3 regions of the Paraburkholderia sp. FW306-2-2C-D06C genome follow, and region 1 is predicted to be linked to each of the others. Evidence: riboswitches for the same ligand, from Rfam matches in the RefSeq annotation. Region 1 holds a riboswitch; each other region holds the start of a gene.
What was found. Region 1 has a riboswitch for cobalamin ahead of AC3WLT_RS19435 (ferredoxin-like domain-containing protein). Riboswitches for the same ligand answer to the same signal wherever they lie in the genome.
Positions count from the first base shown of each region.

Region 2: linked by a shared signal. The riboswitch ahead of cobA (uroporphyrinogen-III C-methyltransferase) and the one ahead of AC3WLT_RS19435 (ferredoxin-like domain-containing protein) in region 1 are both predicted to bind cobalamin.
Region 3: linked by a shared signal. The riboswitch ahead of AC3WLT_RS06595 (TonB-dependent receptor domain-containing protein) and the one ahead of AC3WLT_RS19435 (ferredoxin-like domain-containing protein) in region 1 are both predicted to bind cobalamin.

Region 1 is NZ_JBYSWU010000024.1:71,763-79,389, reverse strand. It holds gene cbiE (precorrin-6y C5,15-methyltransferase (decarboxylating) subunit CbiE) at 1-1,101, opposite strand, end outside; cobalamin riboswitch at 1,186-1,364, shown strand; gene AC3WLT_RS19435 (ferredoxin-like domain-containing protein) at 1,451-2,941, shown strand; gene AC3WLT_RS19430 (precorrin-8X methylmutase) at 2,934-3,560, shown strand; gene AC3WLT_RS19425 (precorrin-2 C(20)-methyltransferase) at 3,561-4,292, shown strand; gene cobJ (precorrin-3B C(17)-methyltransferase) at 4,289-6,007, shown strand; gene AC3WLT_RS19415 (AAA family ATPase) at 6,068-7,627, opposite strand, start outside.
Region 2 is NZ_JBYSWU010000037.1:6,421-14,047, forward strand. It holds gene cobN (cobaltochelatase subunit CobN) at 1-570, opposite strand, end outside; gene cobW (cobalamin biosynthesis protein CobW) at 577-1,707, opposite strand; cobalamin riboswitch at 1,924-2,204, opposite strand; cobalamin riboswitch at 2,297-2,537, shown strand; gene cobA (uroporphyrinogen-III C-methyltransferase) at 2,760-3,512, shown strand; gene AC3WLT_RS24615 (cobalamin biosynthesis protein) at 3,509-3,952, shown strand; gene cobO (cob(I)yrinic acid a,c-diamide adenosyltransferase) at 3,949-4,551, shown strand; gene AC3WLT_RS24625 (cobyrinic acid a,c-diamide synthase CobB) at 4,555-5,880, shown strand; gene bluB (5,6-dimethylbenzimidazole synthase) at 5,864-6,520, shown strand; gene AC3WLT_RS24635 (DUF4136 domain-containing protein) at 6,531-7,211, opposite strand; gene AC3WLT_RS24640 (CHASE2 domain-containing protein) at 7,211-7,627, opposite strand, start outside.
Region 3 is NZ_JBYSWU010000006.1:116,392-124,018, reverse strand. It holds gene lgt (prolipoprotein diacylglyceryl transferase) at 1-799, shown strand, start outside; gene AC3WLT_RS06620 (SIMPL domain-containing protein) at 959-1,690, opposite strand; gene AC3WLT_RS06615 (EVE domain-containing protein) at 1,898-2,356, opposite strand; RNA gene ssrS (6S RNA) at 2,451-2,632, opposite strand; gene AC3WLT_RS06605 (cell division protein ZapA) at 2,737-3,051, opposite strand; gene AC3WLT_RS06600 (ATPase) at 3,048-3,404, opposite strand; cobalamin riboswitch at 3,612-3,869, shown strand; partial or broken gene AC3WLT_RS06595 (TonB-dependent receptor domain-containing protein) at 3,901-5,463, shown strand; gene AC3WLT_RS06590 (FecCD family ABC transporter permease) at 5,491-6,537, shown strand; gene AC3WLT_RS06585 (ABC transporter ATP-binding protein) at 6,534-7,373, shown strand; gene cobT (nicotinate-nucleotide--dimethylbenzimidazole phosphoribosyltransferase) at 7,434-7,627, shown strand, end outside.

The DNA.
Region 1 (7,627 bases):
GCCGCCATGCTGGGCGCGCCACGTCATCAGCGCCGCCTCGCCTTGCAAGGTCACGGCATTGGCAACCAGCCGGCCGCCCTCACGCAGGCGCGCCCAGCAGGCATCCAGCACGCCCGGCGCCGTCACGCCGCCGCCGATGAACACCGCATCCGGCGCCGGCAGTCCGTCCAGCGCTTCAGGCGCGCGGCCCGCCACGAGTTGCAGACCCGGCACGCCCAACGCATCGCGATTGTGTTCGATGAAACGCTGGCGCTCCGCATGCCGCTCGATCGCGATCGCGCGGCACGCCGGATGCACGCGCATCCATTCGATGCCGATCGAACCGCTGCCCGCGCCGACATCCCACAGCAATTCGCCGGGCGTGGGCGCGAGGCGCGCCAGCGTGATCGCGCGCACGTCGCGTTTGGTCAACTGGCCGTCGTGGCGAAACGCGTCGTCGGGTAAGCCGCAGGTCAGCGGCAAACGCGGCGCGCCTTCCGTGGCGCGGCATTCGAGCGCGATCAGATTCAGCGCCGCCACGTCGCCCGCCGGCCATTGATTGGCGCGGCCGTCGATCCGGCGTTCCAACTCGCCGCCCAGGTGTTCCAGCACGATCATCCGGGTCGCGCCGAAGCCGCGCGCGTTCAGCAAGCCGGCGAGCGCCGCGGGCGTGCCGCCGTCCGCGCTCAGCACGAACACGCGCGCGCCGTCGTGCAGATGGGCGTTCAGCGTCGCCAGCGGCCGGCCCACCAGCGAGACCGTCGCGACGTCCTGCAAGGGCCAGCCGAGCCGCGCCGCGGCCAGCGACAGCGACGACGGCGCCGGCAACACCCGCAACTCGCCGGCCGGCAGCTGCCGCGCCAGCGTCGCGCCGACGCCGAACAGCATCGGGTCGCCGCTCGCCAGCACGCACACGGGGGTGGCGCGCTCCGCCAGCAAAGGCGCGAGATCGAACGGACGCGGCCACGCGGCGCGGCGCGCGCCAAGTCGCGCGGGCAGCATCGCCAGATGGCGCTCGCCGCCGTACACCACCGACGCTTCCAGCAAAGCGCGCCGCGCGGGCCGCCCCAAGCCGGCGAAGCCGTCATCGCCTATGCCCACCACGGTCAGCCACGCCGACATGCATCCATCCTCATTCCGTATCTTCAAATAATGCGCTGTGCCACGCCGATCAAAGCGTCCAGCCTCGTTGTGCGGTTCGAAAAAAGGCATAATACAGCCGCCGGTGCCCTTCGGGGCCGAAGAGGGAACACAGTGCCACTGTGGCTGCCCCCGCAACTGTATGCAGCGAGTCCGCCTGCGCTCCGCGCCACTGGTTCGACCGGGAAGGCAGCGGCGGACCGTGACCTGCCAGCCAGGAGACCTGCCGGCGAGATTGTTCGTGCCAGCCTGCATCGGGCGGGGTGTACCGATGCCGCAGCCATGCCCGCTTTGGGTGGGTTGCCCGGGCCGTCGCGCGACGCTAAACCCGGTGTCCGTCTTGAATCACGCTGCGCCCTCCGCTGCTTTATCTACCGCTGCCGTTGCGCCGCGGCCTTCGGCTTGTCCGGGGCTGTTGCGCATCGTCGCCGCGCGCGACGGCGGGATTTGCCGGATCAAATTGCCCGGTGGCGCATTGAGCGCCGCGCAGGCTGCCGCGATCGCCGAGGCGAGCGAGCGGCACGCCGCCAGCGTGATTGAAGTGACCAACCGGGCGAATCTGCAAGTGCGCGGCGTGCGGCCCGGGCACGAAGCGGCGTTGATCGAGGCTCTGGTGGCAGCCGGTCTCGGGCCGGCTCCGGCGAGCAGCGGCATGGATGCGGCGGCAGTATTGTCGGCATGCGCCGCTGACGATATCCGCAACGTGATGGTCAGCCCCGCCGCGGGACGCGATTCGTCCGCGCTGTACGACACCACGTCGCTGACCGCCGGGCTTCTCGCGCTGCTGCAAAGCGAAGCGCGTTTTGCGGCGCTATCGCCGAAATTCGCGTTGCTGCTGGACGGCGGCGAGCGCCTTGCGAGGCTCGACCATCCGCATGACGTCTGGCTCGCGGCGACGTCGGCGAGCGACGGTGTGCGGTTCGTCTTTGGCCTGGCGGGATGTCCGCCTACGGCGGCCAATGCGGCGGCCGCGCATGTTGCCGCGCACGCGGCTGGCGACGGCTCGTTCGGCGCGTCGCCAGACCCGGTCGCGACCGGCACACGCGCCCTCGCCACCGTCTTGCCTTCGGAAGTCGTTCAGCTGGTCCGCGCGCTTCTGCACACGTTCCTCGATCTGGCCGCCGCCGACGCCACCCGCATGCGCCATCTGCTCGCCACGCATTCCGCCGACGCAGTATTGCAGCGTGCCCAAACGTATGCCGATTTCCCGCTGTCGCGCGACGCGTCGCTCGCCGACTGGCATCGCGGCGCGCCCGCCGATGCCGCGTTGCGGCTCGGCGCGCACGCTCAACGCGTCGCGGGAACGTGGCACGTGGGCGGCCAGCCGCCGCTCGGACGCCTCGACGCCGCGACGCTGCGCGGCCTCGCCGCGCTAGCGCGCCAGCACAGCAACGGCACGCTGCGCATGACGCCCTGGCAAAGTGTGCTGCTGCCCGATATCGCCTCGAAGGCCGTGCCGGCCGTGCTTGCCGAACTGGAAGCATTAGGCCTTGCCTGCGATCGCGCGCAGCCCATCGCACGTTTGATCGCTTGCGCCGGCTCGACCGGCTGCGTAAAAAGTCCCGCCGACACCAAAGCCGACGCGCTGCGGCTAGCCGCCCGCCTGCCCGACGGCGTCGACGTCCATCTGAGCGGCTGCCCGCGCTCGTGCGCGGCCGCGCATTGCGCGCCGTACACGTTGCTGGCCGTGGCGCCCGGCACCTACGACCTGTATCGACGCGACGCCTCGCCGGATTTCGGCCGCTGCGTCGCGCCCCAACTGACGATCGAACAGGCCGCCGACATGCTCGAACAATTGGCCCGGAGCCCTTTAGATGCTTGATTACATTCGCGACGGTCAGGAGATCTATCGCCAATCTTTCGCGACGATTCGCGCCGAGGCCGATCTGTCGCGCATTCCCGCCGACCTCGAGAAACTCGCGGTGCGCGTGATCCACGCCTGCGGAATGGTCGACGTGATCGACGATCTGGCTTTCTCCGCGGGTGCAGGCACCGCGGGCCGCACGGCGCTGGCGCAAGGCGCGCCGATTCTGTGCGACGCAGGCATGGTCGCGCAAGGCATCACGCGGGCGCGCCTGCCCGCGAACAACGAAGTGATCTGCACGCTGACGCACAGGGACGTGCCGTCGCTGGCGCGCGAACTCGGCAACACGCGATCGGCCGCCGCGCTCGAATTGTGGCGTCCGCATCTGGCCGGCGGCGTCGTCGTGATCGGCAATGCGCCGACTGCCCTGTTTCATCTGCTCGACATGCTCGACGCCGGCGCGCCGAAGCCCGCACTCATCCTCGGCTTTCCGGTCGGCTTTGTCGGCGCGGCGGAGTCGAAAGCCATGCTTGCCGAAGACAGCCGCGGCGTGCCCTACGTGGTGGTCCACGGACGACGCGGCGGCAGCGCGATGGCCGCCGCCGCCGTCAATGCGTTGGCTACGGAGGTCGAGTAAATGAGCGTGCAAGGACGTTTGTTCGGACTCGGGGTCGGCCCCGGCGACCCGGAATTGATCACGCTGAAAGCGCTGCGTCTGCTGAAGGCCGCGCCGGTGGTTGCGTACTTCGTCGCGAAGGGCAAGAAAGGCAACGCGTTCAGCATCATCGAAGCGCATTTGCACGACGCGCAACAGCATCTGCCGCTCGTCTATCCGGTCACGACCGAAGCGCTCGAACCGCCGCTGTCGTATGAAGCGATCATTGCCGACTTCTACGACACCGCCGCCGAAGTCGTCGCTGCCCATCTCGACGCAGGCCGCGACGTCGCGGTGATCTGCGAAGGCGATCCCTTTTTCTACGGCTCGTACATGTATCTGCACGACCGGCTCGCCGCGCGCTTCGAAGCCGAAGTGGTGCCGGGCGTGTGCTCGATGCTCGGCGGCGCAGCCGTGCTCGGCTCGCCGCTGGTGTATCGCAATCAAAGTCTGTCGGTGCTCTCCGGCGTGTTGCCCGAAGACGAATTGCGCCGCCGTCTCGCCGATGCCGACGCCGCCGTCGTGATGAAACTCGGCCGCAATTTCGACAAGGTGCGGCGCGTGCTGGGCGAACTCGGTCTCGCGGATCGCGCGCTCTACGTCGAACGCGCGACGATGGGCAACCAGCGCATCGTGCCGCTCGCGGAAGTCGATCCGATGGCGTCGCCGTATTTTTCGCTGCTCGTGGTGCCGGGGGAAAAATGGCAAGGATGACGCCGCCCGCGATCGTGATTCTCGGCACGGGCGCGCTGGCGACCGCGCGGCGCGTGCAGGCGCTCTATGCCGGCGCACAGGTGCACGCTTTACAGGGACGCGTCGAAGCCGACGTCTCGTACGCCGAACTCGGCGCGCACCTGCGCGCGCTGTATGCGCGCGGCACGCCGATCGTCGCGCTGTGCGCAACCGGCATCGTGATTCGTTGCGTCGCGCCGCTGCTGTCGAACAAGGGCGTCGAGCCGCCGGTGCTGGCCGTCGCCGAAGACGGCAGCGCGGTCGTGCCGTTGCTCGGCGGACTCGCGGGCGTCAATCTGATGGCGCGCGAAATCGCTGCGGCGCTGGCCGTACCGCCGGCGATCACGACGAGCGGCGAACTGCGCTTCGGCACGTGCGTGCTCAATCCGCCCGAAGGCTATGCGCTCGCCGATCTCGCGCAAGGCAAGCGTTTCGTGTCGGATCTGCTGGCCGGCGAAAGCACCCGCATCGAAGGCGAAGCGCCGTGGCTCGACGACGCGCAACTGCCACGTTCGGGCTCGGCGCGTCTCGCGATTCGGGTGACGCCGCGCGCGTGGGATGGCCGGACCGATGAGTTGGTGATTCATCCGCGAAGCGTGGTGGCGGCGGTCACGGGGTCGGGTTCGGGTTCGGGCGCACAGATCGCCGGGCGTGTGCGTGAAGCATTGGACACGCATGGCCTCGCCACGCTTTCTCTTGCGGCGCTGCTGGCTTCGTCCGGGCGGATGACCGACCCGGCGCTGGCCGAAACGGCCGCGAGTTTGAATGTGCCGTTACGGTTCGCTCAGACGCGTCCGGAAGACGGCGAGCCGCCGAGTAACTTACTACACGCCGCGCTGCGCATCCCCTACGAAACGCTGCACGACGACGCGGATGCCGGCATCGCGCTGGCATTGGCGCCGCTTGCTATCGACCCCGCGAGCATTGGCCGTGCGCGTGGCCGCCTCACGGTGATCGGCCTCGGTCCCGGCAGCGCCGATCTGATGGTGCCCGCGGCGCGCACGGCGCTCGACGAGGCGACCGACATCCTCGGCTACGACACCTACGTGAAGATGGCCGGCCCGCTGCGCGCCGATCAGCGCGTGCACGGCACGGACAATCGCGAGGAAATGCAACGCGCGCGTCATGCGTTCGAACTGGCGAGCGCGGGACGTTCGGTGGCGATGGTGTCGTCGGGCGATCCCGGCGTGTTCGCGATGGCGGCTGCCGTGCTCGAAGCGCTGGACGGCGCGGAGAACGCCGACTGGGCCGCCGTCGAGCTCTCGATCGTGCCGGGTGTGTCGGCGGCAATGGCCACGGCGGCGCAAGCCGGCGCGCCGTTGGGACATGACTTCTGCATGCTGTCGCTATCCGACAACCTCAAGCCGTGGACGATCATCGAAAAGCGCCTCAGGCACGCGGCCGAAGCGGATCTCGTGATGGCGTTCTACAACCCGATTTCTCGCGCACGACCGTGGCAGTTTGATAAGGCGCTGGATATCGTGCGGGAATATCGCGCGGCGGCTACGAAAGTGGTGCTCGGGCGCGATGTCGGCAGGCCCGGCGGCACGCTGCGTTCGACCACGCTCGGCGAACTTCGCTCGCCGGATGTGGATATGCGGACGATGGTGATCGTCGGGTCGTCGACGACGCGGGGGGTTGCTCGTGATGACGGGCAGTCCGGCGAGTGGGTTTATACGCCGCGCTGGTATGAGTGAATCGACGGGCGCCCTCAAGGCTTACCGCGGCGCACGTCACGCCCCTGACCACCGCGCCCCTCAAGCCGCCACCTTCAAATCATCAATCGCCCGCTGCCTCACACCGAGATCGTCCCAAAGCTCCGGATGGCACGTGAACACCAGGATCTGGTGACGTGTCGCCGCGTCGATCAGCGCACGTTTGATCGCATCGCGCCGCGCGGCGTCGGTGTGCACCGCGGCGTCGTCGAGCATCAGTAACGTCGGGCGGCCGGACGCCTTCAGCAGATCCGCGTACGCCAGCCGCGTGAGTATGCCGAGCTGTTCGCGGGTGCCGAAGCTCAACGCGTCGAGCGTATCGGCGCGACCGTTGCGATCGAGGGTCGCGGGACTCAGATCGTCGCCGAGCGCGATCGTCGACTGCGGGAAAATCCGCTTCAGATAATGCCCGAGACGTTCGGTCAGCGGCGCGCGCAGTTGCGCCACCGCCGCATCGCGTTCGTCGACCAGCACTTCATCGAGCAAACTCAACGCGCTTGCGCGCAAGCTCAGTTCGTCCTTGCGCCGCGTGGCCTGCTCCACCGCGGCTCGCACAGCAGCGAGACGCTCGCCGAGTCCCGACGCGCCGACTGTTTCGAGTTGACTGCGCAATTGAGCGATCCGCAATTGCCGCTCGTGCTGTTCGCTGCGTGCGAGTTCGGCAGATGCCCGGTAGCGTTTCACCTCGGCGGCAGGGTCATCCAGGCGTACCGCCTCCAGCTCGCGCTCGCGTCCTGCGAGCTGCTTTTTCAACGCCTCGACCTGCACGCGTTGCTCGACGATTTTCGTTTGCCAGAGCGCACGGCTGCGGCAGAACGCGGCGTCGTTCAGTTGCGCCTCTTTGCGCTGCAACTGCCCAGCGAGCGAATCAGCGGTGGCCGTGGCGGTCGTTCTGGTTTCCGCGGCCCGCGCCAGCACTTTTCTGGCGGTTTCCAGCGCATCGCGGGCGATGTCGGCAGCGCGGCGTGCGTCGTCGAGCGGCGGCGCGGCGGAAACATCGGGCAACGTCGCCAGACGTTCGTTCGATGTCTGCAATCGCACGGCTGCCGAAGCCAGGGCGGCGCGCAACGCGTCGACGCCATGCGGCGCGTGCACGTCGAGAATCTTCGCCTGGCTTTTCTGCTGCGCGACGAGCGTCTTCCACTGCTCGTGACGCGCCTGCGCTTCGCCCAGCGATGCGACACCCAGCGTCTGCAACAGTTGCGCATGCTGGACCTCGAGCGACGCCAGCCCGCTCAGCTGCGCAGACAGATCGGACACGCCCGGGATCACGCGCAATTCGCCGAGTTCGCCGAGACCGATCCGCTTCTCCTCGTCGAGCCGCAGCACGCCCTCGCCGGTCACTCGCGCATCGCCGACCGTGATCGTGCCGTTCAGCCGGTATTCGATCCGCGTCATCGCGGCTTCGGTTCGCGCGCGCAGCACCGTCAATTCGGTGTCGAGCGATTGCAGCCGTTTCAGTTGCGTCACGTCGATTTCGAGCGCGGCTGCTGAACGGGTGGCCTCGATCACCGCCTCGTTGGCGGTTGTCGCGGCGGCAATCGCCGCGTCGAGCCGCTCGCTTTCCGCACGATGCAGCGCGATCTGACTGCGCAGATCGGC
Region 2 (7,627 bases), on a different contig from region 1:
CATCGTCGGCGTATCGCGCTCGGGATGGTAGAGCGTTGCGGCAGGCAACGCGCGCGGCGGTGCGGGTTCATGCCCCCAGCCGACCGCACGATACGCAATGCAGCGCAGGAACGCCTCGGCATTCTGCGCGCCGCCTTCGCGCAGATAACGCCATAGCTGATGGCACAGTTCGGCATCCGCCGTGCTGCGCGCAAGCAGATTCGGATCTTCCTGCAAATCGCCGGAGAACATCGCCAGTGTCTGCTTCCTGCGCCCGGCGAGCGCGACCACCTGCTCGATCCCGTAAGGCCAGTACGCCTCGCCGCCGAGGTGATCCACGACCACGACGCGCGCATGCTGCAGCACGTCCTCGACATAGAAATCGACCGACGCCGGTTGCCGCAAATAAGTGACATTCGCGAGCCGCACGCTCGGGAAATCGGCACCCAAACGAGGAAACACGCTGGCGAGCAGCGACAGCGTCGTATCGGCGGAGCTAAGCACCACGATATCGGCGGGCTGCTGATCGATACGGATCACGCCCTGGGTATCGTCGACAAAACCGCCCGGCGTAGTGCGCAGCAGATGCATGATCGATTACGCCTGTTGCGGTTCGGCGCTCGACACAACCCGCAATGCAGCGCCCAGTGCAGCATCGAACGCGCGTTGCAGCGTAGCCTGATCCAGGTCCTCGCCGATCAGCACGAAGCGGCTCTGCCGACCCTCGCCGATTTCGCCGATTTCGCCGATTTCGCCGGGTTGCCAGCGACGATCGAAGTAGCTGTCGAAACGGCGCCCCACGCCTTGAATCACGAGCCGCATCAATGCGCCCGGCAACGCCGCAAAACCTTTGACGCGGTAAATCGTATGCGTTTCGACCAGCCCTTGCAGCGCGGCGATCACCGCTTCACGCGACGGCGCGCTCGCGTGCACCACGACAGAATCGAATTCGTCGTGATGGTGATCGGCGTCGTCGGCCGAACCGTGGTGGTCGTGGCGCAAGTGGATCGTTTCTTCGGAGGCGGCTTCGAGGCCGAGCAACGTGTGCAGATCGAGCTGGCCCATCTGTGCGCGCACGATCTTCACTTGCGGCGGAATCTCTTCACGGATCGCGGTCTCGACAGCGCTTTGCTGTTCATCGTCGAGCAAATCCGTTTTGTTCAGAATCACCAGATCGGCCGCCGACAGCTGATCCTCGAACAGTTCGTGCAGCGGCGATTCGTGATCGAGATTCGGATCGGCCTTGCGCTGCGCATCGACAGCGAGCGGGTTGTCGGCGAACTGGCCGCTCGCCGCGGCGGGGCCGTCCACCACAGTCACCACCGCGTCGACGGTGAAGCTGCTCTTGATCTGCGGCCAGTTGAAGGCCTGCACCAGCGGCTTAGGCAGTGCAAGACCGGAGGTTTCGATCAGCACGTGATCGATCTGCTCGCGGCGCTCGACGAGCTTTTCCATCACCGGGAAAAACTCTTCCTGCACCGTGCAGCACAGGCAGCCGTTCGCGAGTTCATACAGTTGCCCCTCGGTTTCGACGCCGTTCTCATCGCAACCGATCCCGCAACCCTTGAGGATTTCACCGTCGATGCCGAGTTCGCCGAACTCGTTGACGATCACCGCAATGCGCTTGCCGCCCGCATGCTGAAGAATATGCCGCAGCAGCGTGGTCTTGCCGCTGCCGAGAAAGCCCGTCACGATGGTGACGGGGATCCTGCGCATTTGAGTTTGCATCGTTGGTTCCATCCGAAGAAGTTGCGCGTTCACACGCCGGCGGTCCGGGTCTGGTTCGGGTCGGGTTCGGGTCCGAATGCGCTCGAGTCCAGGACAAACCAGCGCCAGGCAGGCAAACACGAAAACGGAACACAGATACGACAGCGGGGACGAAAAGCGGCGTTGCCGCGGCAACAGAGAACGAGGTCATGAACGAGCCACCGCATCCCCGCGGCGTTCATCCGTCATATTCTGGCCGGTATCCGGGCTGGCGAAAGCGCCGCTTCACCTTCCCGCGCGAGTGATTTCTCGCCCAGTGGTCATATGCCGACGCGGCCTTGCGCGTGGACATCGAAGCCGGCTCCGCGGCGCTGGAGAACGCATCCAGGCGCCGCTTTTCGCTTACCGTTGCGGGGGCAGCACAGGTTGACCCGGTCCATAGCAGGCGGGCGCCCTGTTTCCCGTTTAACTGCATGCGCACGAGCGCGCACACGAGCACCAAAGTGCGTGCGAGTGTAGGCCCGCGGCCCCGCGCCGTCAAGGAAGCGCGACAGGAAGCGCGGGCCGCGCCGGGGTCTTGCCGCGCGCGCCGGCGCGGGCCGCCGTGTGCTATCGTATGCGCGCGTTTGGTGCCCGCACATGCGTTCGCATGTGCAGTTAAACGGGAAACAGGCCGCGCTCGATTGCGCTCAACCTGTGCTGTCCCCGCAACGGTAAGCGACCTGCGGCGCTGGGTTCAATCCTGTCGCGCCGCGCATGCGTTTTCGATGCCACTGTCTGACGATTCAGGACGGGAAGGCAAAGCGCATGAGGCCGCCAGCCCGGATACCGGCCAGACGCGGAGGCGGCGAATGTCACGCCGCCGGCCGCCTGAATCCGCGAGGGACGGATGTGAAGGCGCTGAAGCATGACGTAATACGAACGCCCGCTTGCGATTTCGATGAAAATGCGGCGAGCGGCGTTGCCGTTGTGCGTAATCTGTCGCACCGCATGAGTTCTATTTCCGCCTGGGCCGTCTGCATGGCTCGCCTGTTTCCACTTGTCACGACATGGGGCGCGCCATGCACGCCGCGATGAGCCGCGCGTGGCTGATCGGCGCCGGCCCCGGCGACGTCGAACTGATGACGCTCAAGGCGACGCGCGCATTGGCGCAGGCCGACGTGGTACTGGTCGACGATCTGGTGAATCCCGAAGTGCTGCAATTCGCGCGCGCCGACGCGCTGGTCGTTCATGTCGGCAAACGTGGCGGGCATCCGTCGACGCCGCAGGCCGACATCGTCGCGCAGATGCTCGAACATGTGCAGGCCGGGCGCAGTGTCGCACGCCTGAAAGGCGGCGATCCGTTCGTATTCGGCCGCGGCGGCGAAGAGCAGCAGGCGCTGCATGCGGCGGGCATCGAGGTGGAAGTCGTCAACGGCATCACGGCGGGCATCGCGGCGCCCGCGGCGATCGGCATTCCGGTCACGCATCGCGAATACGCGCAGGGCGTGGTGTTCGTCACCGGACACGGCGCCGGCAGCGGCGAGCCGGATTGGGCGGCGCTCGTCGCGACGCGGATGACGCTGGTGATCTACATGGGCATGCGGCGGCTCAACGATATCGCCGGCACGTTGCTCGCGGCAGGCATGAGCGCCGATACGCCCTGTGCCGCGATCGAATTCGCGACACGTCCTGAACAAAGACATGCGCTCGCGCCACTTGGCGGCCTGGCCGACGCAGTCGCGCGCGCCGGTCTTGGCTCGCCGGCGATCGTGGTGATCGGCGGGGTGGCGTCGCTGGCGCTCGCGCGGGCCGCGGCGAATGCCGACGCAGCAGGGGCGCGATGAAAACGCTGACGGTCGGCATCGGTTGCCGCTTGCATAGTTCGGCTGAACAGATCGAGGCAGCCGTGCGCGCGGCGCTCGGCACTCATACACACGATGAAATCAGCGCAGTTGCCAGCATCGACGTCAAGGCCCACGAAGCGGGTCTGCTCGAATTCTGCGCACGGCACGCGCTACCGTTGAAACTGTTCAGCCGCGAGCAGATTGCCGCCTTGCCCGTGGCGGAGACTGAACCTTCGGCGGCGACACGCGAACATCTCGGCGTGGACGGCGTCTGCGAACCCTGCGCGTTGCTGGCCGCAGGTTCGAAATCCGCTGCAGCCGGGGCGCACCTCATCGTGCGCAAAACCGTACTCGACGGCGTCACCGTAGCGATCGCTTCGACCGCTCACGCCGGCATCGACCCCACCCACCACGACTCCAACGAACAGGACCTTCCATGAAGACCGATCCCGAATCGCATCAGCGCATGACCGAGCGCCGGCGCGAAGGCCACGAGAAAAAGCAGGCCGCCGCCACCGTCGAAAAAGGTCTGCTGATCGTCAACACCGGCACCGGCAAAGGCAAGACCACAGCCGCGTTCGGCATGGCCGTGCGGGTGCTCGGACACGGCATGCGTCTGGGCGTCGTGCAGTTCATCAAAGGCGCGCTGCATACCTCGGAGCGCGACTTCCTCGGCGCAATCGCCAATTGCGATTTCGTCACGATGGGCGACGGCTATACGTGGAACACGCAAAACCGCGACGCCGACATCGCCACTGCGCGCAAAGGCTGGGACGAAGCGCGCCGCATGATCGAGAGCGGCGACTACCAGATGGTGATCCTCGACGAATTGAATACGGTGCTGAAGTACGAATACCTGCCGCTCGACGAAGTGCTGTCCGTCCTGAACGCGCGTGCGGAAATGCTGCACGTGGTGGTGACCGGCCGTCACGCGCCGGACGCGTTGATCGAAGCCGCCGACCTCGTCACCGAAATGCGCATCGTCAAGCATCCGTATCGCGAGCAAGGCGTGAAAGCGCAGCGCGGCGTGGAGTTCTAAGCGATGTCCGCGCCCCCCAAGGGGACTTCCTTCGGGGCGTGCCCCGCCCTGTTCATTAGCGCGCCGGCTTCGGGTCAAGGCAAGACCACGATCACCGCGGGTCTGGCGCGCTACCATCGGCGGCTGGGGCGGCGTGTGCGCGTATTCAAGACCGGTCCCGACTTTCTCGACCCGATGATACTGGCGCAAGCCAGCGGCGCGCCGGTCCTGTCGCTCGATCTCTGGATGGTGGGCGAAGCGGCATGCCGCAATCTGCTCGCGCAAGCGGCGGCCGAAGCCGATCTGATCCTGATCGAAGGCGTAATGGGCCTGTTCGACGGCACGCCGAGCAGCGCCGATCTGGCAACCGTATTCGGCGTGCCGGTACTGGCTGTGATTTCAGCGAAGGCGATGGCGCAGACCTTCGGCGCGGTGGCCTTCGGTCTCGCGCAATTCAGGCCGCAACTGCCGTTTTACGGCGTGCTCGCCAATCGCGTCGGTTCTTCAAGGCACGCGCGGATGCTCGAAGAATCGCTGCCGCCCGGTATGCGCTGGTGCGGCTACATCGCCGGCAACGACGAAATCGAGTTGCCCGACCGCCATCTCGGCCTGCATCAAGCTGCGGAGATCGACGATCTGCACACACGTCTGGATCGAGCCGCCGATGCGCTCGCGCAAACCGCGCTGGCTGAATTGCCGCCGCCGGTCGAATTCGGCGAAGCTGTCCAGGAAGCGTTGCCGCGCCTTCTGGAAGGCAAGCGGATCGCCATCGCACGCGATGCGGCGTTCTCGTTCATCTACCCAGCCAACGTCACGCTCTTGCAAACACTCGGCGCGCACGTCGAATACTTTTCGCCGCTCGCCGACGATGCCTTACCGGACCAGACCGACGCCCTGTACCTCCCGGGCGGCTATCCCGAACTGCACGCCGCCGCGCTGGCCGGCAACACGCGCAGCGCCGCGGCGATCCGCGCGCACGCGGCAGCGGGCAAACCGGTCGTCGCCGAATGCGGCGGCATGCTCTACCTGCTCGATCAGCTCACCGACACGAACGGCGCCAGCGCGCCGATGCTCGGCCTGCTGCCCGGCCACGCGACGATGCAAACGCGCTTCACCGCGCTCGGCATGCAGCAGATCGACGGCCTGCACGGCCCGCTGACCGGTCACACCTTTCACTACTCGAAGCTGACGACGCCGCTCACGCCGTTGCGTTCAGCCACCCGCCCGCACAGCGACGCGCCCGGCGAGGCGGTGTTCCGTGCCGGCTCGATCGTCGCGACTTACATGCACGCTTATTGGCCCTCCAACCCGGCCTTCACGGCCGCCCTGTTCAATGGCGAAGCCTTTTAACGACTCCGAGCGCGAAGCCGTCTACCGCGCAATTTACGAACGGCGCGACATGCGCCACTTCGTGCGCGACCCGGTCAATCCCGCCGTGTTGCAACGGCTGCTCGACGCGGCGCATCACGCGCCCAGCGTCGGCTTCATGCAGCCGTGGCGCATCGCGCGCATCACCGATCCCGCCTTGCGCGCCGCGTTGCACGAGACCGTCGAAAGCGAACGGCTCGCCACCGCCGACGCCCTCGGCAAGCGGCGCGAAGAGTTCATGAAGCTGAAGGTCGAAGGCATGCTGGAATGCGGCGAACTACTGGTGATGGCGCTGATGGACGGCCGCGAGCGGCACATCTTCGGACGCCGCACCTTGCCGGAGATGGATCTCGCCTCGGTGGCGTGCGCGATCCAGAACATGTGGCTCGCCGCCCGCGCGGAAGGACTGGGAATGGGCTGGGTGTCGCTCTTCGACGTCGACACGGTGCGCTCGCAGCTGCACATGCCCGCAGGTGCACGGCCGGTGGCGATCTTGTGCCTCGGCCACGTCGATCAGTTTTACAGCGAGCCGATGCTGGAAACCGAACGCTGGGCGAGCCGCATGCCGCTCGCCGATTGCGTGTTCGAAAACCGCTGGCCGGACGATAAAGCGCCGGAATAGCGCCTGCGTTCTACTGTACGACCGGCTTCACCGATACCACGTCTGGCACGCCGCCCGCCTGATCGGCGCGCAGCTTCACGCGCCAGTCCGATGGCGCGCCGAACGGAAATTTCGCCAACGCGCTTTTCACGAGCGTCGGCATAGCGTGCAGCGGATCGGCATCGCGATCGCTGCTCATCGCGCTGACTTTGTAGACTTCATGCCCGTTCGCCCGCTCGAAAAACCGCAGCGTCAACGAGTGTTGATACGCGCGCCCGCCGAACAGCGAGACCGGCGGCTCGGCCGGACGCCCGCACGTGCCTGCCGCGCAATCCGCTGCATTGACGCCCACCGTGGCCGGCCGCGTGGCATAGGCGATCGACAGCAGATAGTGCGCCTGCTGCGCCGACGCATCGACGAAACCATGCCTCGTCAGTTCATCGCGCAGCAAGGCTTCGAATTGCGGATGATCCGCGCTGGCGTCCTGTGACGGCATGCGCGCGATCGTATAGGTGCGTTCGCCTTGCAATGCGGCGGCCGGATTCGCAGTGTGCACGTCGGCGTTCAGGCCCGTGCAACCGCTAAGAGTCGCCGCAGCCAGCGCGGCACAGATCAGTATCGATTTCACCGTCTTCTCGCCTCGATAAGGTGCGTGTTCATGCTGTGCATGCTGTGCATGGGCCTGGCCGCCGGGCGTCACGTTACGGCGCATCAGCGCTGATATTCAGGCTGCGTGTCGTCGAATGCCGGCAGGCAAATCGTAAAAGCCGTCCCCCTGCCCGGCGCGCTGACCACCTCCACGTCACCGCCATGGCGCGTCACGACGGTTTTGACAAACGCCATCCCCAATCCCGCGCCGCCGACTTCGGGCCGCTCCGTCTGGTGAAAGCGCCGGAACCGCCCGAACAGACCCGCCTGCTGTTCCTCGGGAATACCGTAGCCTTCGTCGCGGATCGTACACGACACGCGTTTTGCGGCGCCCGGCGCGGCCTTCGCCGCCAGGTTGTCGAGGCGGCCGAGGCTGCAAGTGATCCGCGTATCGGGCGGGCTGTATTTGACCGCATTGTTCAGGATGTTGACGAGCGCGCGCGTCATCAGCGAACGGTCGGCGCAGATCCAGTGGCCGTC
Region 3 (7,627 bases), on a different contig from region 1:
CGGCCGGTTGCGGCTGCGTTTGCCGTACGTCGCCGCGCAAGGCTGGACCGCCAAAGATATCGACGACATGCTGTTCTATGGCGTGATCGGCACCATTCTCGGCGGACGGCTCGGCTACGTGCTGTTCTATAAGGCGAGTTTTTATTTCGCGCATCCGCTCGACATCTTCAAGGTGTGGGAAGGCGGCATGTCGTTTCACGGCGGCTTCCTCGGCGTGACGCTGGCGATGGTGCTGTTCGCGTATCAACGCAAGCGCTCGTGGCTGCAAGTCACCGATTTCGTCGCGCCGATGGTGCCGACCGGGCTTGCGGCGGGACGCCTCGGCAACTTCATCAACGGCGAGCTGTGGGGCCGTGTGACCGATCCGTCGGCGCCGTGGGCGATGCTGTTTCCGGGCGCCGCGCCTGATGACACCGCTTGGCTCGCCGCGCATCCGCAGCTGGCCGCGCAATGGCATCTGAACGAAGTGTTCGCTCAATATCACATGCTGCCGCGCCATCCGTCGGAGCTGTATGAGATCGCGCTCGAAGGCGTCGCGCTGTTCTTCGTGTTGTTCTTTTTCTCGCGCAAACCGAAGCCGACGGGCGCGATTTCCGCGGTGTTCCTGATCGGCTACGGCCTCGCGCGCTTCACCGTGGAGTTCGCGCGCGAACCGGACGATTTCCTTGGGCTTCTGGCAATGGGACTCTCGATGGGCCAGTGGCTCTCGCTGCCGATGATTCTCGCGGGCATCGTGATACTGGTGTGGGCGTATCGCCGCGCGCGCCGTGAACCAGCTCAGACGGTCGGCGCGAACTGATCGCCACGGTTTGTCGTTTGTGTGGTTCTGTGGTCATGCGCGCCGTGAAGCGGCGCGGGCGTCAGCACGAACTAACGCTACGCTTTATCGTAGCCAATAAAAAACGCCACGGCATGCCGTGGCGTTTTTGTTGCAGTAGTACGTGCGGCGTAAAACGCGTTACTTCATCTGCACCGAACCTGACACATTGACCGTCACCGTGGACGTGCCGCCTTCGATCGGCACCGGCGCCGAGGCCTTCGCGTCGGCGCTCATGGCACGTGCGCTCATCATCATCATCGGACGCGGCATGATGCCGTTGCGCCCGACGTTGACCTCGCGGATCGAATAGCCGCTGTAGCCGAACGCCTGTGCCGACGAAGAAGCCTGCTCGCGGAACGACCTGATCGCTTCGCCGGTGAGCTTCTGTTCGGCGGCGCGCTGCGCTTCAGGCGACAGCGAGAATTGCACGTTGCCGACCTGCATGATCGATGCCATCTGACCCGCGAGCTTCGACGCGGCGGCGAAGTCGTGCGATTCGAGCACGATTTCCGTGCGGCCGCGCCACGCGGAAATACGGCCGTCGCGATCGGTGGACGGATAGATCGAGAACGAACCCGTGCGCGCGGTCACGCCATTCACGCCCTTGGCTTTTTGCAGCGCCGAATCGGCGCGCTGATTTAGCGTTGACGTGAGTGCCGACGGATCGCTCGCTTCCTGCTCATAAAACAGTGTGATATCGACGACGTCTTGCGGCACTTCCGCGCTGGCCTGCGCATTCAGCGACAGCACGCCCGAGGGCTGATACTGTGTCACGCCTTGCGCGCGCGCCATGGCCGGCGTCAATGCGAGGGCGGCAGGGGCCACGCACACGAGAGCGAGTGCGAGGGCACGTGCAGTGTTTTTTGTCATTCCCGGACTCCTTGCTTGAACAGGTTATGCGCGATTGGAGCAAACGCGCTGCAATGGCACGGCGTTTGCGTGTTCATTTGCGAGTCCGTTAGGCGCTTGTAACCTCGGCTTGGTTCCCCAATTTGACGTTGCTTCAAGGTTGGGTCCCGGTTTGCTCCTGCTTTGCACGCGCGGCAGCGACAACGTACCGCACATACAAATGCAGCTTCAAACAAGCCGCTTCGTGATGAAACGCCATTCGGCTTCGGTCACCGGCGTGATCGACAAACGGTTGCCCTTCGCCAGCACGCGCATGTCCGCGAGTTCCTCATGCTCGCGCAGCGCGGCAAGCGGAATCAGAGGGATCCTCTTCTTGAACACTACGTCGACGAGCAGCCAGCGCGGCGTTTCCGGCGACGACTTCGGGTCGTAGTAGGGGCTCTTCCTGTCGAACTGCGTCGGATCCGGATAAGCCGTGGACGACACCTCGGCGAGCCCCGCGATGCCCGGTTCGGGGCAGCTCGAGTGATAGAACAGCACAGCGTCGCCGACCTGCATCATGTCGCGCATGAAATTGCGCGCCTGATAGTTGCGCACGCCGGTCCACGGCAACGTGCGTTGCGGTGCATTGGCGAGATGGTCGATGCTTGCTTCGTCCGGTTCGGACTTCATTAGCCAGTAGCGCATGAATCGAATTGAACCTTAAGAAGGTGAAGATGCGAAAGAAACCGGAGGCCCAAAGAAAAACGGCACCGAACCGAAGTCCGATGCCGTTCTAAATAAGGTCCCCGCCTTAGCCGCTAGGCCGGCATCCTGAACCGGGGGTTCAGAATTGGTCGCAGTTAGCAGCACTTCGGGTACATCAGACAGAGTGACGCGCACACCCGTGCTACAAATTTCCACAACCGTGCACATGGCATTGGTTCAAGGAATATATGACCTTGGCGAACCAGGCAGGGAAGCTAAACCGATGAAGCTAAAACGATGGAACTCAAACGTTCGCGCGAGTCTTTGCTCATGCACTCCGCTTGAATCCGCGGCCGATCTCAGGCACGGCCACTAGACACTTACTGCATGCTGTACTGCTGAATCACAGTACCTAGCTGTTCATTCATTTGACGCATTGTACGCCGGATTTCCTCAGCGGGAAATGCTTCTCCGTGTCTCACGCTCGTTTGCAGCTTAAGCAGTTCCGATGCCAGCGACAGCGCAGCCATTACGGCAATGCGGTCCGTGCCGCGCACGTTGCTGTGATTGCGGATCTTCGACATTTCAGCGTCTACGCGCGCCACCGCTTCGAGCAGCGCCGCTTCGGTTTCCGGCGAGCAGGCGAGACGATACGGCACGCCGAGAATCGATACTTCGATCTGCTTCGTGGTCATGCATTTTCTCCGTGGCGGGTGGCGGCGCTGTCCGCTTCGACCTCGTGTTGTTCGGGTTCGAGCAGATCGAGCTGATTGTCAGGCTCGGCCTGTGCGCGTGCCCGCGGCAGTTTTTCGAGAATCGCATTCAGGCGCACCTGTGCGTCGTCGATCTTTGCCGACAGCGCGTCGCGTTCCGCTTGCAGCGTATCGCGTTCCTCGCGCAGCAACGCGAGTTCGGTACGCGTGGCTTCCGCTTCAGCGCGCGTTCGGGCGAGCTGCTCTTCGAGCGCGAGCCGCGCTTCATTGTGGCGCTGGCTGATCGCAATCAGCTTGCCGATATTTTGTGAGAGTGATTCGAGTTCGGTGAGCATGTGCTGCGTCCTCTAAAGACATCGCATTTTAGCGCGGAATGTCGCAGGTTCCGACAATTGTCTCGTTTCGAGACGTAACAACCTCGCTTTGTGCAGGCTTTTATCGGCCTCATGACGAAAAACTGCGCCTGCATCGGACAATAACCTGCACTTAACAGAACGGATCGAGCAAGGATTAACCATTCTTGACGGGCCTCGAGGGCGCTCCTAAACTGGCCGCACTTTGGTGCCCGCGCGTGCTTTTCGACAGGGCGCGCAGTTAAACGGGAAGCAGGGCGCGACGTTCGCCTGAACGCGCCAGCCTGCGCTGCCCCCGCAACGGTAAGCGACCGCATGTCGTCATGCAAGTCGATCCCGATCGCGTGTTCGAAGCTGAACATGCGAGTGTGCCACTGCGCGTCACGCGTGAGAAGGCGGGATCGATGTGTCGCCAGCCCGGATACCGGCCAGAGGGAGAGATCCGTCCAGCGCAAATTCGTAGCAAGCGCGGGCGTCTCGTCACGCATCGTCCACCCAATCGTTGGTGTCGATCGACGGTGTGCGAGTCGATTCGGTCAGCCTCGGCGCACCGCAACTTGCGCAGATTCCGCTCGATCAGGTCGACCACGTCGAAGTGGTGAACGGCAATGTGTCCGCGTCATACGGCTCGGGCGCGATCGGCGGCGTCGTGCAGGTGTTCATGAAAGACGGCGGCGATCATCCGCCGCGTTTCAGTTTCTCGGTGGGCTACGGCAGTTATCACACGCAGACGCAACAGGCCGGCGTGAACGGCGCGTTGGACAAAGACGGCAAGACCACCTTCAGCATCTCGCTCGCGCGCTCGAAAGACGACGGCTTCTCATCGCTCAAACCAGCCCAGGCGCCCAACGCAAATCCGAATCCGAACGGCTATCTGAACGAGAGCATCTCCGCCTCGCTGCGCCACAAGTTCAATGACAAGTGGGACGCAGGCATCACATATTTCCAGTCGAACGGCAACAATAGCTACGACAACGCGTACGGCGTGCCGACCGATCTGAACAACCTCTACACCAAAGTGCGGCAGATGTCGGCGTTCGCCAGTGGCAAGGTGACCGGCTGGTGGACCACCCACTTCATCGTCTCCGAAGGCGACGATCGCAGCGTGTCGAACACCAACGGCATCTACAACGGCCGCTTCGATACCGACAATCGCCAGTACACATGGCAGAACGATTTCGCGCTCGCCGCGCAGCAGAAGCTGCAGGTCGGCTACGAGCATCTCGATCAGAGCCTCGATTCGGATACGTTTGCGGCGCCCGACCGGCATGTGAATTCGGGCTTCGTCGGCTATAGCGGGCGCTTTGGGCGCAATCAGATTCAGGCCAACGTACGGCGCGATCAGTATTCCGATTTCGGCGCAGCGAACAGTTACTATCTCGGCTACGGTTTCGACATCGCCGAGCATTGGAAGGTGAGCGCAAGCTATTCGGATGCGTTTCGCGCGCCGAGCTTCGACGATCTGTACTATCCGATCAGCGGCAATCCGTCGATCCAGCCGGAGCGCAGTCATTCGATCGAAGCAGCGTTGCAGTATGCGTCGAATGTGCTGGGCGTGATGCGCCTGAGCGCGTTCCAGACGCGCAATTCGAATCTGATCGACTACCATCAGGTGACGCCCGGCATCTATCTGGCGGAGAACGTCGGTCATGCGAAGGTGCAGGGGCTCGAAGGATCGTGGAGCGGTCATGTCGGCAGGACGGATGTGCGTGCGTCGGTGACGCTGCAAAATCCCGTCGACCTCGACAGCGATGTCGACCTTGTGCGGCGTGCGCGGCGTTTCGCGTCGCTAGCGGTGAATCGCAATATTGCGGGGTGGCGTGTCGGCGGCGAGTGGATCGTCAGCGGCGCGCGCGACGATAGCAGCGGCAAGCTCGGCGGTTACGGTGTGGTGAATCTGTCCGCGCGCTACGACATCACGAAAGCGTGGTACGTGGCTGCGCAAATCCAGAACCTGTTGAACAAGGACTATGAAACGGCCTACTCGTATAACTCGCCGCGGCGCGGTGCGTATGTCACGGTCGGTTGGCAGCAGCAGTGACGGGCGCGCCTGCGTGAGATCGCGCGGATGAACCGCGGCTCGGGTCCGAGGGTCGCGACGGCGATGCCCATCATGAGCGCGAAGCGTGCGGCCGCGATCTGGCTCGCGCTCGCCGTGCTCGCGCTGATCGTGCTGATGGCGTCGCTCGCGCTCGGCAGCGTGCCGCTCGCGCCCGCGCGCGTGCTGGCGGCGCTCGTGCCTTCGCCCGCGGCATCGGCGGATCTCGCGGGCGAAATCGTGCGGACATTGCGTCTGCCGCGCGCGCTGGCCGGCTTCGCGTGCGGCGCGCTGCTCGCGTTGGCCGGCGCGCTGTTGCAGGTGCTGCTGCGCAATCCGCTGGCCGAGCCATACGTGTTGGGCGTTTCGGGCGGTGCGGCGACTTTTGCGCTGGTCGCGATGATCGCCGGTTGCGCGTGGTGGATCGTCGATGCCAGCGCGTTCGCGGGCGCGTTCGTGTCGATCCTGCTGGTGCTCGGTCTTGCGCGCCGCGAGTTGTGGCGGGGCGAGCCGCAGGACACGTCGCCGCGCTTGCTGCTGACCGGCGCGGTGATCGCGGCCGGCTGGGGCGCAGTCATCACGCTGCTGCTCAACCTTGCGCCTGAAAATCGTCTGCGCGGCATGCTGTTCTGGCTGACCGGCGACCTCAACGGCGGCGCACTGCCATGGGCCGCGCTCGCCGCGCTCTTCGTCGTGCTGATCGCGATCGTGCCCGCTGCGCCGCGGCTCAATGTGCTGCTGCGAGGCGATGCGGCCGCGCAGGCGCTCGGCGTCGCGGTGATGCCGCTGCGCCTGCGTGTCTATCTGGTGGCGTCGCTGGCGGCGGCCGCGGCGGTGACGACAGCGGGCACCATCGGCTTTGTCGGCCTGGTGGTGCCGCATATGCTGCGGCTCGCGTTCGGCAACGATCAGCGCATGCTGTTGCCGGCCGCCGCGCTCGGTGGCGGTGTCGCGGTGATGGGCGCGGACCTGATCGCGCGCACGGTCATTGCGCCGGCGCAATTGCCGGTCGGCGTGATTACCTCGATCGTCGGCGTGCCGGTGTTTTTGTGGATGCTGCTGCGCAGGCGCCGATGATGCAGGCACGCCACTCCGCCCATGCCGCGCTCAGCGCGCAACGCCTGACGTTGCGCGCCGGCTCGCGAACGCTGCTCGATGCGTTCACGCATACGTTCTACGCAGGCGAGATCTGGTGCGTCGCCGGCCCGAACGGCGCGGGCAAGACGACGCTGATCGCGACGCTCGCCGGCCTCTCGCATCCGGCGGCGGGGCACGTCGAGCTCGACGGCGCGCGTCTCGCCGACTGGCAACCGCTGCCGCTCGCACAGCGTCGCGCGTTGATGCCGCAGAGCACGCACGATGCGTTCAGCGCGAGCGTGCTCGATATCGTGATGCTCAACCGCTTTCCGCATCTGACCGGCTGGGGCTGGGAACGCGCCGCTGACCGCGCCGCCGCGCATGACGCGCTGGATGCGCTGGGCCTCGCCGAATTCGCGGCGCGCGACGTGCTGTCGCTGTCGGGCGGCGAACGGCAACGCGTCGCGCTGGCCGCGGTGTTGTGCCAGCAGGCGCCGTTGTTGCTGCTCGACGAACCGCTGTCGCATCTCGATCTGCATCATCAGATCGATTGCCTCGATGCGTTGACCGCCTGGACACGCGAGCCTGGGCGTACAGTCATGTTTTCGTGTCACGACCTGAATCTGGCGCGCCGCTTCGCGACGCATGCGCTGCTGCTCGACGGCGCCGGCGGCGCCTATGCCGGGCCGGTGCATGACGTGCTGACGCCGGCGCTGACGAGCCGTGCATTTGGGTACCCGTTGGTTCTGATTCGCGACGGCGAGCATGAGGCGTTGATTCCCGCGCCGCGCCCGCGTCACGAATCGCCTGGCGGTGATGACACGCGGGCAAGCTAAGCGCTTCATAAGCGTTTCATAATCGTTTCAAAAAAACATTCTCTCTTCCGAAAAACGTCTATGACTTCTTTGCCAGGTTTGCTGCAATTGCCCGAGGTCGAGCCGCTCGATCAAACGTTGCGCGCCGAACTGCAACACATCATCGATACCAAAACCAAGCCGCCCGGCAGCCTCGGCCGGCTCGAGACGCTGGCGCGTCAAATGGGTCTGATCCAGCGCACCACGCGTCCTACGGTCGAACGTCCGGCGATGAT